2 regions of the Rhizobium sp. CC-YZS058 genome follow, and region 2 is predicted to be linked to the other one. Evidence: predicted binding sites of a transcription regulator. Region 2 holds the regulator's gene; the other holds the start of a gene.
What was found. The regulator PhoB, encoded in region 2, activates phosphate uptake and scavenging genes when phosphate is short. The targets are predictions, from matches to a motif close to TGTCATNNANCTGTCAT.

Region 1: U8330_RS00050 (DUF47 domain-containing protein) is a predicted target of PhoB. The motif match lies at 4,826-4,842, and genes of this name have one in related genera.

The regions. Positions count from the first base shown of each region.
Region 1 is NZ_JAYESJ010000001.1:7,838-14,989, reverse strand. Features, by position in the region: gene U8330_RS00080 (flavodoxin family protein) at 1-205, opposite strand, end outside; gene U8330_RS00075 (LysR family transcriptional regulator) at 311-1,237, shown strand; gene U8330_RS00070 (PRC-barrel domain-containing protein) at 1,319-1,615, shown strand; gene xth (exodeoxyribonuclease III) at 1,696-2,466, opposite strand; gene U8330_RS00060 (dihydroxyacetone kinase family protein) at 2,463-4,160, opposite strand; gene U8330_RS00055 (hypothetical protein) at 4,370-4,684, shown strand; gene U8330_RS00050 (DUF47 domain-containing protein) at 4,868-5,512, shown strand; gene U8330_RS00045 (inorganic phosphate transporter) at 5,512-6,516, shown strand; gene U8330_RS00040 (NUDIX hydrolase) at 6,658-7,152, shown strand, end outside.
Region 2 is NZ_JAYESJ010000001.1:3,376,397-3,383,548, forward strand. Features, by position in the region: gene U8330_RS16170 (Hsp33 family molecular chaperone) at 1-709, opposite strand, end outside; gene argF (ornithine carbamoyltransferase) at 949-1,866, opposite strand; gene U8330_RS16180 (aspartate aminotransferase family protein) at 1,944-3,146, opposite strand; gene U8330_RS16185 (GcrA family cell cycle regulator) at 3,635-4,189, shown strand; gene phoB (phosphate regulon transcriptional regulator PhoB) at 4,292-4,975, opposite strand; gene phoU (phosphate signaling complex protein PhoU) at 5,162-5,872, opposite strand; gene pstB (phosphate ABC transporter ATP-binding protein PstB) at 5,913-6,728, opposite strand; gene pstA (phosphate ABC transporter permease PstA) at 6,742-7,152, opposite strand, start outside.

The DNA.
Region 1 (7,152 bases), 3.4 Mb from region 2:
AGCCGGCGCTAAGCGAGCCGTTATAGGTCGGCGCCCCGAAGATGAGCGCGTCGCTTGCCTCCAGCCGTTCCCAGGGCACGGGACCGCCGGTCAGCGCGATCAGCTCGACGCGGGCACCCTCGACTCGCTGCACCCCTTCGGCCACCTTCTGTGCCACGCGGGCCGTATGTCCGGAACCACTGTGGTAGATCACGGCAATCTTCATCTGCGACCTCCTTCTTGCGTCCGCCATTGTCTACGGTAGAATTCGCCGTGTATGGGGAGACAAATCTTCCCAGATCCTGGGCGTCCAATTCTACAATGAGGCGTGATGCGCGATCGGTTCGAGGGTTTGGCGGTGTTCATCGAAACCGTGGAGGCAGGCGGCTTCGCCCGGGCCGGCGAGCGGCTTGCCCTGTCCCGCTCGGCCGTGGGCAAGGCGATCGCGCGGCTGGAGGCGCGGCTGGGCGTCCGGCTTTTCCAGCGCACCACGCGGGCGCTGAGCCTGACGGAGGATGGGCAGGCCTATTACGAGCGCTGCCAGCGGGCGCTGCACGAGCTGCATGCTGGCCAGGCTCTGCTCGAATCCGGCAAGAGCGAGGTCATCGGCGCGCTGCGCATTTCCATGCCGGTCCTCTTCGGCCGCCACCGGATCGCGCCGATCCTGATGCGGCTTGCCGCCAGGCATCCGAAGCTGGAGCTCGACCTGCGCTTCAGCGATCTCGTCGTCGATGTGATCGGCGAAGGCTTCGACCTGGCAGTCCGGCAAGGGCCGATCGTTGCCGGGGCGGGCCTGCGCATGCGCAAGCTGACCCGTCAGAAGAAAATCATCTGCGCCGCGCCATCCTATCTCGAGCGTCGCGGAGCGCCCGGCAGCAGCGCAGACCTCAGCGAGCACGAGGCTCTGGTCTACTGGCGCAACAACCAGGTCTTTCCCTGGCAACTGCGCCGGCCGGACGGAACGCCTTTCGACTGCCGGGTGAGCTGGCGGCTGAAGTTCGACAATCTGGAAGCCATCGTCGATGCGGCGCTGGCCGGCATGGGCATCGCCCATCTTCCCGACTGGCTGATCGAGGAGCCGCTCGCCAGCGGCCGCCTCGTGCCCCTGCTTGTCGACGAAGGCGCGAGCGAGATCGAGACATCGCTGGTCTGGCCGGACCGAGACTACATGCCGATGCGGCTGCGGATGACGATCGACGCGTTGGTGCGATCGCTCCAGCGTTCATCATCCCCCTCGTCCGCCGTCGCATCGACGTGAAGACGGGCTGAGCGAAAGGTGGAACAGAAGAAGCCGGTGAGGCGTTGCGTATCCGCTAACCAAGAAAAGGAGGAAACGACAATGGATCATAGCAAACATGTTCGCCTGACCGAAACCGAGCTGACCCCGGCCGTACTCGAGGGTGCCACCGTTTATGGAGCGGACGACCACAAGGTCGGCAAGGTGGACCATGTCCATGGCTCCGGCTTCGGCAGCAAGGCCATCATCGATGTCGGCGGTTTCCTCGGCATCGGCGCAAAGCCCGTCGCTGTCCCGCTGAGCGACCTCGATTTCATGCGCGACGAATCCGGCGACGTGCATGCCGTCACGAGCTGGACCAAGGACCAGCTCAAGGACATGCCCGAGCACAAGCACTGATCAGCGTTGTTTGGACCGCATGGGCCCGGCATTGCCGGGCCTTTCGCGTTTCCGGGGCTGGCGGACCGGCCAACCCGGCGTCAATCGATCTCGATCCACACCGGCGCATGGTCGCTGGACTTGGCCCAGCCTCTGACGGTTCGATCGACCCCCGCCGCACGCAGGGACGGCGCCAGATCAGGGCTGAGCAGCAGGTGGTCGATGCGTAGCCCCGCATCGCGGGCATAGCTGTTTCTCAGATAATTCCAGAACGTGTAGATCCGCTCGTCCGGATGAAGATGGCGCAGCGCGTCGGTCCATCCCTGGGCCAGCAGCCTCGCATAGGCTTTGCGGACCTCCGGGCGAAACAGCGCGTCGTCACGCCAGCGCTCCGGCTTGTAGACATCGAGATCGGTCGGCATGACGTTGAAGTCACCGATGAGCGCCACCGGCACCTCCAGCGCCAAAATCTCGGCCGCGTAGGCCTGAAGCCGCTCGAACCACCGCAGCTTGGCGCGAAACTTCGGGCCCGGCGCCGGATTGCCGTTGGGCAGATAGAGGCAGCCGATCAGAACGCCCTGTACTGCCGCCTCGATGTAACGGCTCTCCTGGTCCTCGGGATCGCCGGGCAACCCACGCCGCGTTTCCAGCGGCTCCTGATCGCGGGCAAGGATGGCCACCCCGTTCCAGGACTTCTGGCCCAGCCAGACCGCTCCATAGCCGGCTTTCTCCAAAGCTAGGCGCGGGAAGTTTTCGCCCGCAGCCTTCAACTCCTGAAGGCAGACGATGTCGGGCTTGGCCTCGCCGAGCCAGCGGAGCAGGATCGGCAGCCGGCCATTGATGCCGTTCACATTGTAGGTCGCGATCTTCACCGCGCTCCAGCCCGGCCGATCGCCGCGAGCCAGATGCTCACCGCCACAGCGCCCGCATCCGCATGTCCAAGGGCGCGGTCGCCCAGATAGCTCGCGCGGCCAAGCCGCGGTTTCATCGACGCGGTCGATTCGGCGCCGGCGCGTCCCGCCTCCACGGCCGCTGCCCAGGCAGCGCCGGGCGCGGCGCCGCGGTCAAGCGCAGAGATGAAGGCTTCGGCGGCCGGGCGCAGCCCATCGACCATGGTGCGATCCCCGAGCCTTGCACCGCCGAGCTCGGAGATGGCGTCCACGGCTGCGGCAAAGGCGCGGGCAAGGTCTCTCGCGGACGGTGCCTCATCCTGCGGGAGTGCGCGGGCAGCGCGCATCAAGCCGGTTGCGTAGAACGGGCCCGAACTGCCGCCGATCGCCCGGCGCAACGTCGCCGCCACAGCCAGAAGCCCGTCCGGCACCGTGGGAAAGGCGTCTTTCCCCAAGGCAAGAATAGCCTCCCCGGCCCGCGTCATGCTGGCGCCGAGATCGCCGTCGCCGGTGACGCTGTCGAGTTCGGTCAGCTCCGGCTCGGCCTCGATCAGAGCCTGGGCAACCGTGCGGGCAATGGAATGGAGCTGCGCGCCGGCCGGTGAGATCGAGCCGCCTTTCGGCGGAGCCGGTTGGGCAGGCAGTGGCGCCAGTCTCGGCATCGGGTTGAGCGCGCCGCCGCGCGGCCAGGCCGGCGCCTGCGTTGGCGCATCAAGACGCGCCAGAGCAGCATCGTCGACCGGCAGGACGGAAAGCGAGAAGCCAGGCATGTCCAAGGCGGACAGAAAGGTGCCCGCCCAGGCCCGCTCGACGACCACGCCCGCCGTTGCCAGCCAGGCCAGCGCAGCGCGCGCGACGATCGCCAGTTCCATCAGCGGCGTTGCCCCGAGCCCGTTGACCAGCAGCGCCACATGGCTGCCGGCGGCAAGGCGCCCATCTTCCCGCATGGCGTCCAGAACAAGCCCGACCAAGGCATCGGCCGGGGCGATCGGCATCCGCCGTACACCCTGCTCGCCATGAATGCCGAGCCCCACTTCGATCTCCTGCTCGCCGAGCACGAAGCCCGGCTTGCCGACGGCGGGCAGCGTGCAGGCGCCGAGCGAAATGCCCATGGAGGCGAGGCCCGCAGCCGCCGTTCGAGCGATCTCCGCAACGGCTTCCAGGGGCAAACCCTGTTCGGCGGCGGCTCCGGCCAGCTTGTGAATCAGCACCGTCCCGGCGATGCCCCGCCGGCGTTCGGCGGGCACCGTCTCCCTCAGCGCCACATCATCGGCAACAACCACGACCTCGACCGGAATGCCTTCCGCTCGCGCCAGCTCTGCGGCAAGACCGAAATTCAGGCGGTCGCCGGTATAGTTCTTGACGATCAGCAGGGCGCCGGCTGGTCCGGCCACCGCGCGGATGCCGGCGAGCACGGCATCGGTGCTGGGCGAGGTGAACACATCCCCCGCCACGGCAGCGCTCAAAAGACCCGACCCGACATAGCCGGCATGCGCCGGCTCATGACCACTGCCGCCCCCGGAAAGCACCGCGACCTTGCGGGCCTCAGCAGCCGGGATGTCTGAGCGGATGACGACGCTTTCCTCTGCGAGCAGAACGGCGCCAGGGTTCAGCGCCACCACTCCTTCCAGCATGTCGCGCACGACATGGATCGGATCGTTGATCAACTTCTTCATGAAGGTCTCCTCCTCGCCTGGGCATGCACGCCTCTTCGCGGCCGGGCGTCAAGTCGCAGCCCATGCTCCGCCGACAGCAACGCGGCGCCCCCCTAAACATGTCACGTGCCGTGCAGGAGGCAAGCGCCTCACTTTCGAGACAATCCCCTGTGAAGCGCACGACGCCCCTGCGGGCAATCGACGGAAGACGAACAGAGGGATCTCTCATCATGCGCACTCTCCTGCTGGCCCTGCCCCTGGCAATGACCGTTACCGCTGCCCATGCATCCTCGGACGCCGCCTGGGCGGAGCTCGACCGAAAAGTGACCGCCGCCTGCACCAAGGCCAGTGGCCTGAAGACGCCCAAGGCGTCCCGTCCGGTGCAGTTCGACGACACGCTCGGCAAGGTCGCCGTTCTCGTCAGCGGCGTCTTTCCGCAGAAGACGATGAAGGGTGCCCGCGGCACGATGCTCTGCCTGTTCGACAAGGCGAGCGGCAAGGTCTGGATCGACGAGGCCCAGGGCTGGAGCGCTCCCTCGAACTAAGGGACCAAGGGGGACCGAGCTGCCCTCGGCTCCCTCCCCTGGCGGAACGCCCCGCGCCTTCCGCCATCCATGCAGGATGCAGCGAGGCAAAGCCTGTATCCCCAGAACTTTCGGCTTTCCCAGCGGCGCTTAGCCGCCTATATGACAGTTTTGTGACAGTGCCGAGAGCAAGGGTTTGCGCGCATGATGGGCCTTTTCCGCAAGTTGATGCCGCGTGAAGAGCGGTTCTTCGAGATGTTTGCCGCCCACTCGGCCGTCGTTGTGGAAGCGGCGGAGGCGCTGGCAGCGCTGCTCGAAGGCCGCGATGTCGAGCGCAATTGCGACCGGATCATCGCGCTCGAGGATCAGGCGGACGCCATCACCCGCGATGTTCTTCTGGCCGTGCGTCGCAGCTTCATCACGCCCTTCGATCGCGGCGATATCAAGGATCTCATCCAGTCGATGGATGACGCGATCGACATGATGCACAAGACGGTGAAGACGATCCGCCTTTTCCAGCAGAGCAGCTTCGACCCGCTGATGCGCGAAATGGGCGGCGAGATCGTCAAGGCCGCTCATCTGATCGCGGAAGCCATCCCGCTGCTCGACAAGGTGGGCGCCAATGCGCAGCGTCTTTCCCAGATTTCCGAAACGGTGACCCGCGTCGAAGGCCGTTCCGACGAATTGCATGATCTCGGCCTCAAGGCTCTCTTCACCCACCACGGCGCCAAGGGGGACGCCATGGCCTATCTGATCGGCAGCGAGATCTATGGCGAACTGGAGAAGGTCGTCGACCGCTTCGAGGATGTCGCCAACGAGATCAGCGGCATTGTGATCGAGAACGTCTGATGGATGCGACACTGGCGCTGCCGCTGCTCTTCGCGCTCATCGGGGTCGCGCTGTTCTTCGATTTTCTGAATGGGCTGCATGATGCGGCCAATTCGATCGCCACCATCGTTTCGACCCGTGTGCTGCGGCCGCAATTTGCCGTGGCCTGGGCCGCCTTCTTCAATTTCATCGCCTTCCTGTTCTTCGGCCTGCATGTGGCCGAGACCGTGGGCAAGGGGATCATCGATCCTGCGATCGTCTCCCCGGCGGTCATCTTCGCCGCGCTCATGGGCGCCATCACCTGGAACATCGTGACCTGGGTGTTCGGCATTCCCTCCAGCTCCTCGCATGCTCTCGTCGGTGGCCTCCTCGGCGCAGGCCTCGTGAAGGCGGGCTTTAACGGCGTCGTCTGGGCAGGGTTCCTCAAGACCTTCGGGGCGATCTTCCTGTCGCCGCTGATCGGCTTCCTGCTCGCGCTGGTCCTCGTCCTCGCCGTATCGTGGATCTTCGTGCGCCAGACGCCTTTTGCCGTCGACCGCACCTTCCGTGTCATGCAGTTCGTCTCGGCCTCGCTCTACTCGCTCGGGCATGGGGGCAATGACGCGCAGAAGACCATGGGCATCATCGCCGTACTGCTGTTCAGCCAAGGCTATCTCGGCAACAGCTTCTACGTTCCGTTCTGGGTGGTCATCTCCTGCCAGTCCGCCATGGCGCTCGGCACCCTGTTCGGCGGCTGGCGCATCGTCCACACCATGGGTTCGAAGATTACCCGGCTCAACCCGATGCAGGGGTTCTGCGCCGAAACAGGCGGCGCGCTGACGCTGTTCGGCGCCACCTGGCTCGGCATTCCCGTTTCCACCACCCATACGATCACCGGCGCCATCGTCGGCGTCGGCGCGGCGCGCCGCGTCTCCGCCGTGCAGTGGGGACTGGCGGGCAACATCGTCATTGCCTGGATCGTCACCATGCCCGCCGCGGCAGCCGTTTCCGCCCTCATCTATGCCGTGGTCACGCTGCTTGGCTGAGCGGGCGGCCTGCAGCGGGGGCTTGCCAGGACGAGGGAACGGCAGCACTCTCTCCCGGTCGGAACTGACATGTCGTTCCGCCCGTCCGCTGCGGTCGGGGACTGGAGGAGATGCATCCAATTCCGGCGGAGGCCGACGGAAATGATGGAGTCGCTCCCTTCCGGATTGACCTTCGGCAAGAAGAAGGCGCGCGAGGGCGAAAAGGGCCGCGACCGGCCTTTGCTGAAGCAACTGGCCGCAAACCCCGACAAGCTCTTTTCCGGCGCCTTTCGCCAGCAATATGGTGCTTTGTGCTTCCGCTATAAAAAGAGCGAAGCCGAGATCGAAATCCTTCTCGTGACCACGCGGGAGAGCGGGCGCTGGATCCTGCCGAAGGGCTGGCCGATGAAAGGCAAGACCCCGCACAGGGCCGCGGCACTCGAAGCCTGGCAGGAGGCGGGTGTGCGCGGCAAGGTGCGGCGAAAGCCCGTCGGCCACTACACCTACCTGAAGCTCTTCGACAATGGCGAGGTTGCGCCCTGCATCGTCGATCTGTTCCAGATCGAGGTGCGGGAATCGCGGGACGACTTCAAGGAAAAAGGGCAGCGGATTCTCGCCTGGGTCAGCCCGGACGAGGCGGCGCGCCGCGTGCGCGAG
Region 2 (7,152 bases):
CACGGGCCTCGTCCCATAGATCATCGATCTCCGCCGGCATGTCCTCGGCGCCATCGCCGCCCGGCAGGTCCGGCTGGCGCATGCGCTCCGGCGCCTCGGGCAGGAACTGGGCGACCATGCCCCCTGCCCGCCAGCGATGGCGCGGCTTGCCGTTCTCGTCACGATCGAGCAATTCGGCGACGCCGAGCCGCACCTTGGTCGGGATCTGTTCGGACTGGCGGAAGTAGACCCCGGCAATCTCCTCGAGCGAGGCACCGTCGAGCGGCACGATGCCCTGGTAGCGTTGCGTGTGCGCACCCTGGTCGATGGTGAAGGCAAGAATCCCTTCGCCCAGCAGGTCCTGGGGCTGGGTGTCGCCGCGCTCCACTGCCTGCGCCAGCGCCGCCTCGTCATAGCGGGCATAGGCGCGGACGCGATCGGGCGTGGAGAAATCCGCGACGACCAGATCCACCGGACCATTGCTCTTGGTCTGGATGATCAGCTTGCCCTCGAACTTGAGCGAGGTGCCGAGCAGGACGGTGAGGACCACCGTTTCCGCCACCAGCCGGGCCACCGGCAGCGGGTAGTTGTGGCGCTCGAGAATGGCGTCGAGCATCGGGCCCAGCTGGACGGCGCGGCCGCGCACGTCGAGCCCTTCGACCTGGAAGGGCACGACATGATCGTCGCCGGCGAAATCGAACTGGCCGAGGCTATGGCTCTCCTGCGTCATACTCTACGCTCCTTTCCTGCCTGCAAGCGGCGCATCGCGCATCGGCCTGCAGGATAGCGACGGGCACGCACTTGATAAAGCACCGGGACGGCAGGGGTTCCAGCCGTCCGGCCTTGCGCGATGCGCCGGCATCCGTGTGGGGTGATCATCACAAAACAAGACAGGCGCCAAGAGCTTCCTCCTGGCACCCGTCGTCGAGGCTTAGATCGGGATGACGCCCGTTCCTTTCAAGGGCAGGCTCAGAGCGCGCCGAGGCACCAGGCAAGGATGGATTTCTGCGCGTGCAGCCGGTTCTCGGCCTCGTCGAAAACGACAGACTGCGGACCGTCGATGACCTCGTCCACCACCTCCTCGCCGCGATGGGCTGGCAGGCAATGCATGAAGAGCGCCTTGGGGTCGGCCCGCTGCATCAGGGCCGGATTGACCTGGAAGGGCTGGAAGACATTGTGGCCGCGCGCGCGATGCTCCTGGTTCATCGACACCCAGGTATCCGTCACCACGCAGTCGGCGCCCTCGACCGCCTTTTCCGCGTCATGGCAGAGCATGACATCGCCGCCATTGTTGCGCGCCCAGTTGAGGAAGCGATCCTCCGGCTCGGAGCCGAGCGGCACGGCCATGGTCATGCGGTAGCCGAAGCGGGCCGAGCCTTCGATGAAGGAGTGGAGCACATTGTTGCCGTCGCCCGTCCAGGCGATCGTCTTGCCCTTGACCGGTCCGTGATGCTCCTCGAAGGTCATGATATCGGCCATGATCTGACAGGGATGCGTGGCATCGGTCAGGCCGTTGATGACCGGCACGGTCGCATGTTCGGCAAGCTCCATCAGCCGGGTGTGGTCGGTGGTGCGGATCATGATGGCGTCGACATAGCGCGACAGCACCTTGGCCGTATCGCCGATCGTCTCGGCCCGGCCGAGCTGCATTTCCGTGCCGGAGAGAAACAGTGTCTCGCCGCCGAGCTGGCGCATGCCGACATCGAAGGACACGCGGGTGCGGGTCGACGGTTTTTCGAAGATCATCGCGAGCATCTTGCCGGCCAGCGGTTTCTCCGCCGTGCCCGCCTTGGTGGCCGCCTTTCGCTCCCGCGCATCCTCGATGATCGCGCGCAGGTGTTCTCCGGTCATCGCGGACAGATCGAGGAAATGTCGGGTCTCGGCCATGAAATGCGGTCCTTCTCAAAATCGGAATGCCGGGCGTCGGAACGCCCGGCCTGGAAAAACGAAACCGTTGGTTGGGATCAGGCGCTGGCGCGCTGCTGCTCGACGCGGGTCAGCTGCTCGGCGGCGCGTTCCAGCCGGGCCAGACCCTCGCGCGCCTCGTCCGCGCTGGTGACCAGTGGCGGCAGCAGGCGGATGACGTTTTCGCCCGCGGGCACTGCCAGCATCTTCTCAGCACGGATCGCCTTGAGGAGATCGGCCGCCGGCACCACGGCCTTGATGCCGAGCATCAGCCCGTCGCCACGGATCTCGGCGATCACGTCGGGATAGCGGTCGGCCAGAGAGGCGAGACCTTGGCGAAAGACCAGCGCCACGTCGCGCACATGCTCGAGGAACCCTTCGGCCAGCACGACGTCGAGCACGGCATTACCGACGGCCATGGCCAGCGGATTGCCGCCATAGGTAGACCCGTGCGTGCCGGCGATCATGCCCGAGGCCGCTTCGGCCGTTGCCAGGCAGGCGCCGAGCGGGAAGCCGCCGCCGATGCCCTTGGCCACAGCCATGATATCCGGCGTGACGCCCGACCACTCATGGGCGAAGAGCTTGCCGGTCCTGCCGATGCCGCACTGGACCTCGTCGCAGATGAGCAGCAGGCCGAACTCGTCGCAGAGCTGCCGCAGCGCCTGCATGAATTCCTTCGATGCGAGGCGGATGCCGCCTTCGCCCTGGATCGGCTCGATGAGGATGGCCGCCGTCTCGTCGGTGATCGCATCCTTGACGGCCGTCAGATCGCCGAAGGGCACCTGAACGAAGCCGGGGGTCTTCGGGCCGAAGCCTTCGAGATACTTCGCCTGGCCGCCGGCAGCGATGGTTGCGAGCGTCCGGCCGTGGAAGGCGCCCTCGAAGGTGATGATGTGGAAGCGCTCCGGCCGGCCCTTGGAGAACTGGTAGCGGCGCGCCGTCTTGATGGCGCATTCCAGGGCTTCCGCGCCGGAATTGGTAAAGAAGACCTTGTCTGCGAAAGTGTTGGCCGTCAGACGCGCCGCAAGCTTCTCCTGCCCTGGGATCTCGTAGAGATTGGAGAGATGCCAGATCTTTTCCGCCTGCTCCTTGAGCGCGGCGACCAGATGCGGATGCGCATGGCCGAGCGAATTGACGGCGACGCCGGCCGCGAAATCGAGATAGCGGTTGCCATCCTCCGTCGTCAGCCAGACCCCCTCGCCGCGCTCGAAGCGGAGGGGCGCACGCATATAGGTGTCGTAAAGCGGCGTGGCCTCGGTCATGACGTGGAACTCCTTCGCTTGGCCGCCACCGCCGCGCGCTGAACGCGGTCTTTCAAGCAACGGCGCCTTCCCTTGCCGGCCGGCGCGGACCTCCGCGTGGCCGTCCGGTGCTCGAAACGGCCCGGAACAATGAAAAATGCCGCCTTGGCGGCGGCAGCGGCACTATTGTCATTCCGTGCCTTTCTGTCAACAAAACTCCCGCTTTTGTCGAGGTTTGCGGCGCATGAAACCATGCGCGTCACGCATCACCGACAGGCTTGCAAAATGATCACACCGACGGAGCAAGTTGGGGAAAACTCAAAAATCGATTCGGGCCGATTCCGGCGACTCTTGTCACGGAGTCACCCCATCTCTAGGTTAACTCTCAATTGCTAGACGCATGCGGCGGACCTAGTCACCAAAAGAGTCAAGGCGTTGTGGTTTCGGAGCTTCCGGAACACGGTGAGGGATTCGCTCTCCGAAATGCCTGGGATGGGAGACACGAGAGCATGAACTGGACGGATGAGCGCGTTGAGAAACTCAAGAAGCTTTGGGCCGAAGGCCTGAGCGCGAGTCAGATTGCCGCGCAGCTCGGCGGCGTAAGCCGCAATGCCGTGATCGGAAAGGTGCATCGCCTGTCCCTGCCGGGTCGTGCCAAGGCGGGCGGCAGCGCGCCGGCGGCTACGCGTCCGAAGCGGCCCGCGACCCCCGTTCGTCCGGTTTCCGCGGCGCCGGCCACGCAGGCACAGGAACAGCCCCGCGCCGTGGCGCCGCGTCCGGCAGCCCGCGCCACCAGCCCGATGGTTATCCATGAAACGCAGGACCGCGCTGTCGCTCTCTTCGAGGACGCCCAGCAGCCGGCCAATACCAACATTGCATCGCCCTCGTCGCGCAAGCTGGCGCTGACGCAGCTGACCGACCGGACCTGCAAATGGCCGATCGGCGATCCGATGAAGGACGAGTTCCACTTCTGCGGCAACGATGCGCCGGATACGTCGCCCTACTGCACCTTCCATGCCCGCCTCGCCTACCAGCCCTCTGCCGAGCGCCGCCGCATGCGCTGAGTGCGCAAACGGAAAACGAATGAGAAGAAGCCCTTCCCGCCTCGTGTTCGGAAGGGCTTTTTCGTTCGTGCCGGGGTGTGAAGCGTCCGGCCGAGGGTCCGATCAGCCTTCCAGCGAATAGCCGGCGCCGCGCACGGTGCGGATGACGTCCTGCATGTTGGCGAAGTTCAGCGCCTTGCGCAGCCGGCCGACATGAACGTCGACCGTGCGTTCATCGACATAGATGTCATGTCCCCAGACGCCGTCGAGCAATTGCGAGCGCGAAAAGACGCGGCCCGGCGAGGACATGAAGAATTCCAGCAGGCGGAACTCCGTCGGGCCGAGACGCACCTCGCGGCTCTTGCGATGCACGCGATGGGTCTCGCGGTCGAGCTCGATATCGCCGCATTTCAGGAGCGAGGAGAGCACTTCCGGCCGGGCTCGCCGCAGCATGGCGCGCACCCGCGCGATCAGTTCCGGCGTAGAGAACGGCTTGACGACATAATCGTCGGCTCCTGTCGCCAGGCCACGGACGCGCTCGCTCTCTTCGCCGCGTGCGGTCAGCATGATGATCGGCAGCCGCTCCGTTTCATTGCGCTGGCGCAGACGCCGGCAGAGCTCGATGCCGGACACGCCCGGCAGCATCCAGTCGAGGATGAGCAGGTCCGGCAGGCGCTCCTGCAGGCGGATCTCCGCTTCGTCGCCGCGCGCGATCGTATCGACCTCGAAGCCCTCCGCCTCGAGATTGTAGCGGAGGAGAACGCTCAGCGCCTCTTCATCTTCAACGACTGCTATCTTGGGTTGCATTTCATCCTACTCCCATCCCGCGCCGGCGGTCCGGCGTGCGGGGATCACAACTGGCCGCAAGGGCCCTTCTTGCTGTCCGGCCCCGGAGGCCGGCGGGTCAGTGCACAGTGAGGGTACCGCGCCGCCAGCGCCGTTGAACGCAGGCGGGACCGCCCTGAGACACGGGGCGCGCGGCAGCCGGATCACTCAGGTGGCGAGCGCACCCACCGTGTTTGCGGAATCATCCTTGGGGCGCTCGCCGAGCGGCTGGGCGCCGGTGGTCATGTAGTAGATCGTTTCCGCGATGTTGGTCGCGTGGTCGCCGATCCGCTCGATGTTCTTCGCGCAGAACAGAAGATGCGTGCAGGAGGTGATGTTGCGCGGATCTTCCATCATGTAGGTCAAGAGCTCGCGGAACAGCGAGGTGTAGATGGCGTCGATCTCGCTGTCGCGCTCGCGAATGCTCTTGGCCTTTTCGGCCGAGCGCGAGGCATAGACATCGAGCACTTCCTTGAGCTGCATCAGCGCCAGTTCGGCGAGATGTTCGAGCCCACGGGCGAGCTGGCGCGGCAGGCTGGTGCTGGACACCGCGATCACCCGCTTGGCCGTGTTCTTGCCGAGATCGCCCACCCGCTCGAGATCGGCGGCAATGCGGATGGAGCCCATGATCTCGCGCAGATCCGCCGCCATCGGCTGGCGCTTGGCGATGGTCACGATCGCCTTTTCGCCGATCTGGCGCTCGGCATCGTCGAGTACGACATCGTCGGAAATGACCTTCTGGGCGAGGCCCAGATCGGCATTGACGAGGGCGCGCACGGATTCGGCGACCATCTGCTCGGCGAGCCCGCCCATTTCGGAAATGCGGCGGCTCAGATATTTCAGGTCTTCATCATAAACGGAAACGATATGGCTGGCCATGGTCCTGTCCTTGTCTCAAGAGGCGCGGCGGGCACGGGCCTCAGCCGAAGCGACCCATGATGTAATCCTGGGTGCGCTGGTCATCCGGATTGGTGAACATCTTGTCGGTGTCGTTCTCCTCGACGAGATTGCCGAGGTGGAACATGGCGGTGCGCTGCGAGACGCGGGCGGCCTGCTGCATCGAGTGGGTGACGATGACGATCGTGTAATTGGCGCGCAGCTCGTGGATCAGCTCCTCGACCTTGGCGGTGGCGATGGGGTCGAGCGCCGAGCAGGGCTCGTCCATCAGGATCACTTCCGGGCTGACGGCGACGGCACGCGCAATGCACAGGCGCTGCTGCTGGCCACCGGAGAGGCCGGTTCCGGATTCGTGCAGACGGTCCTTCACCTCGTTCCAGAGGCCGGCCTTCTGCAGGCTCTGCTCGACGATCGCGTCGAACTCGGCCTTGGTGCGGGCGAGCCCGTGGATCTTCGGGCCATAGGTGACGTTTTCGTAGATCGACTTCGGGAAGGGGTTCGGCTTCTGGAACACCATGCCGACACGGGCGCGCAGTTCCACCACATCGATCGAAGGATCATAGATATCGCCGCCATCGAGCGTGATCTTGCCGGTCACGCGGCAATGGTCGATCGTGTCGTTCATGCGGTTGAGCGTGCGCAGGAAGGTGGACTTGCCGCAGCCCGAAGGGCCGATCAGCGCGGTCACGGTGTTTTCGCGGATGTCGAGGTTCACGTCGAACAGCGCACGCTTCTCGCCGTAATAGACCGACACATCCTTGCCGACCATTTTCAGGGGCACCGCATTCATTTTCTGGTCCACTGCCTTCTCGAGTGCTGCTTCGGTCATCATGTTCATCGTTTCTACCTCACTACCAGCGACGCTCAAAGCGACGCCGCAACAGGATTGCGCCAAGGTTCATGACCACCAGGAAGATCAGGAGAATGATGATCGCGCCGGAGGTCCGTTCGACAAATGCTCGTTCGGCTTCGTTGGCCCACATGTAGATCTGGACCGGTAGTGCGGTGGAGGGTTCGAGCGGCGATCCGGGGAAATCGACCACGAAGGCGACCATGCCGATCAGGAGCAGCGGCGCCGTTTCGCCGAGCGCGTGGGCAAGGCCGATGATGGTGCCGGTGAGGATGCCCGGCATGGCAAGCGGCAGGACATGGTGGAAGATCGTCTGCATCTTCGAGGCGCCGAGACCGAGGGCTGCTGCGCGGATCGATGGAGGCACGGCTTTGAGCGCCGCCCGTGTGGCGATGATGATGGTCGGCAGGGT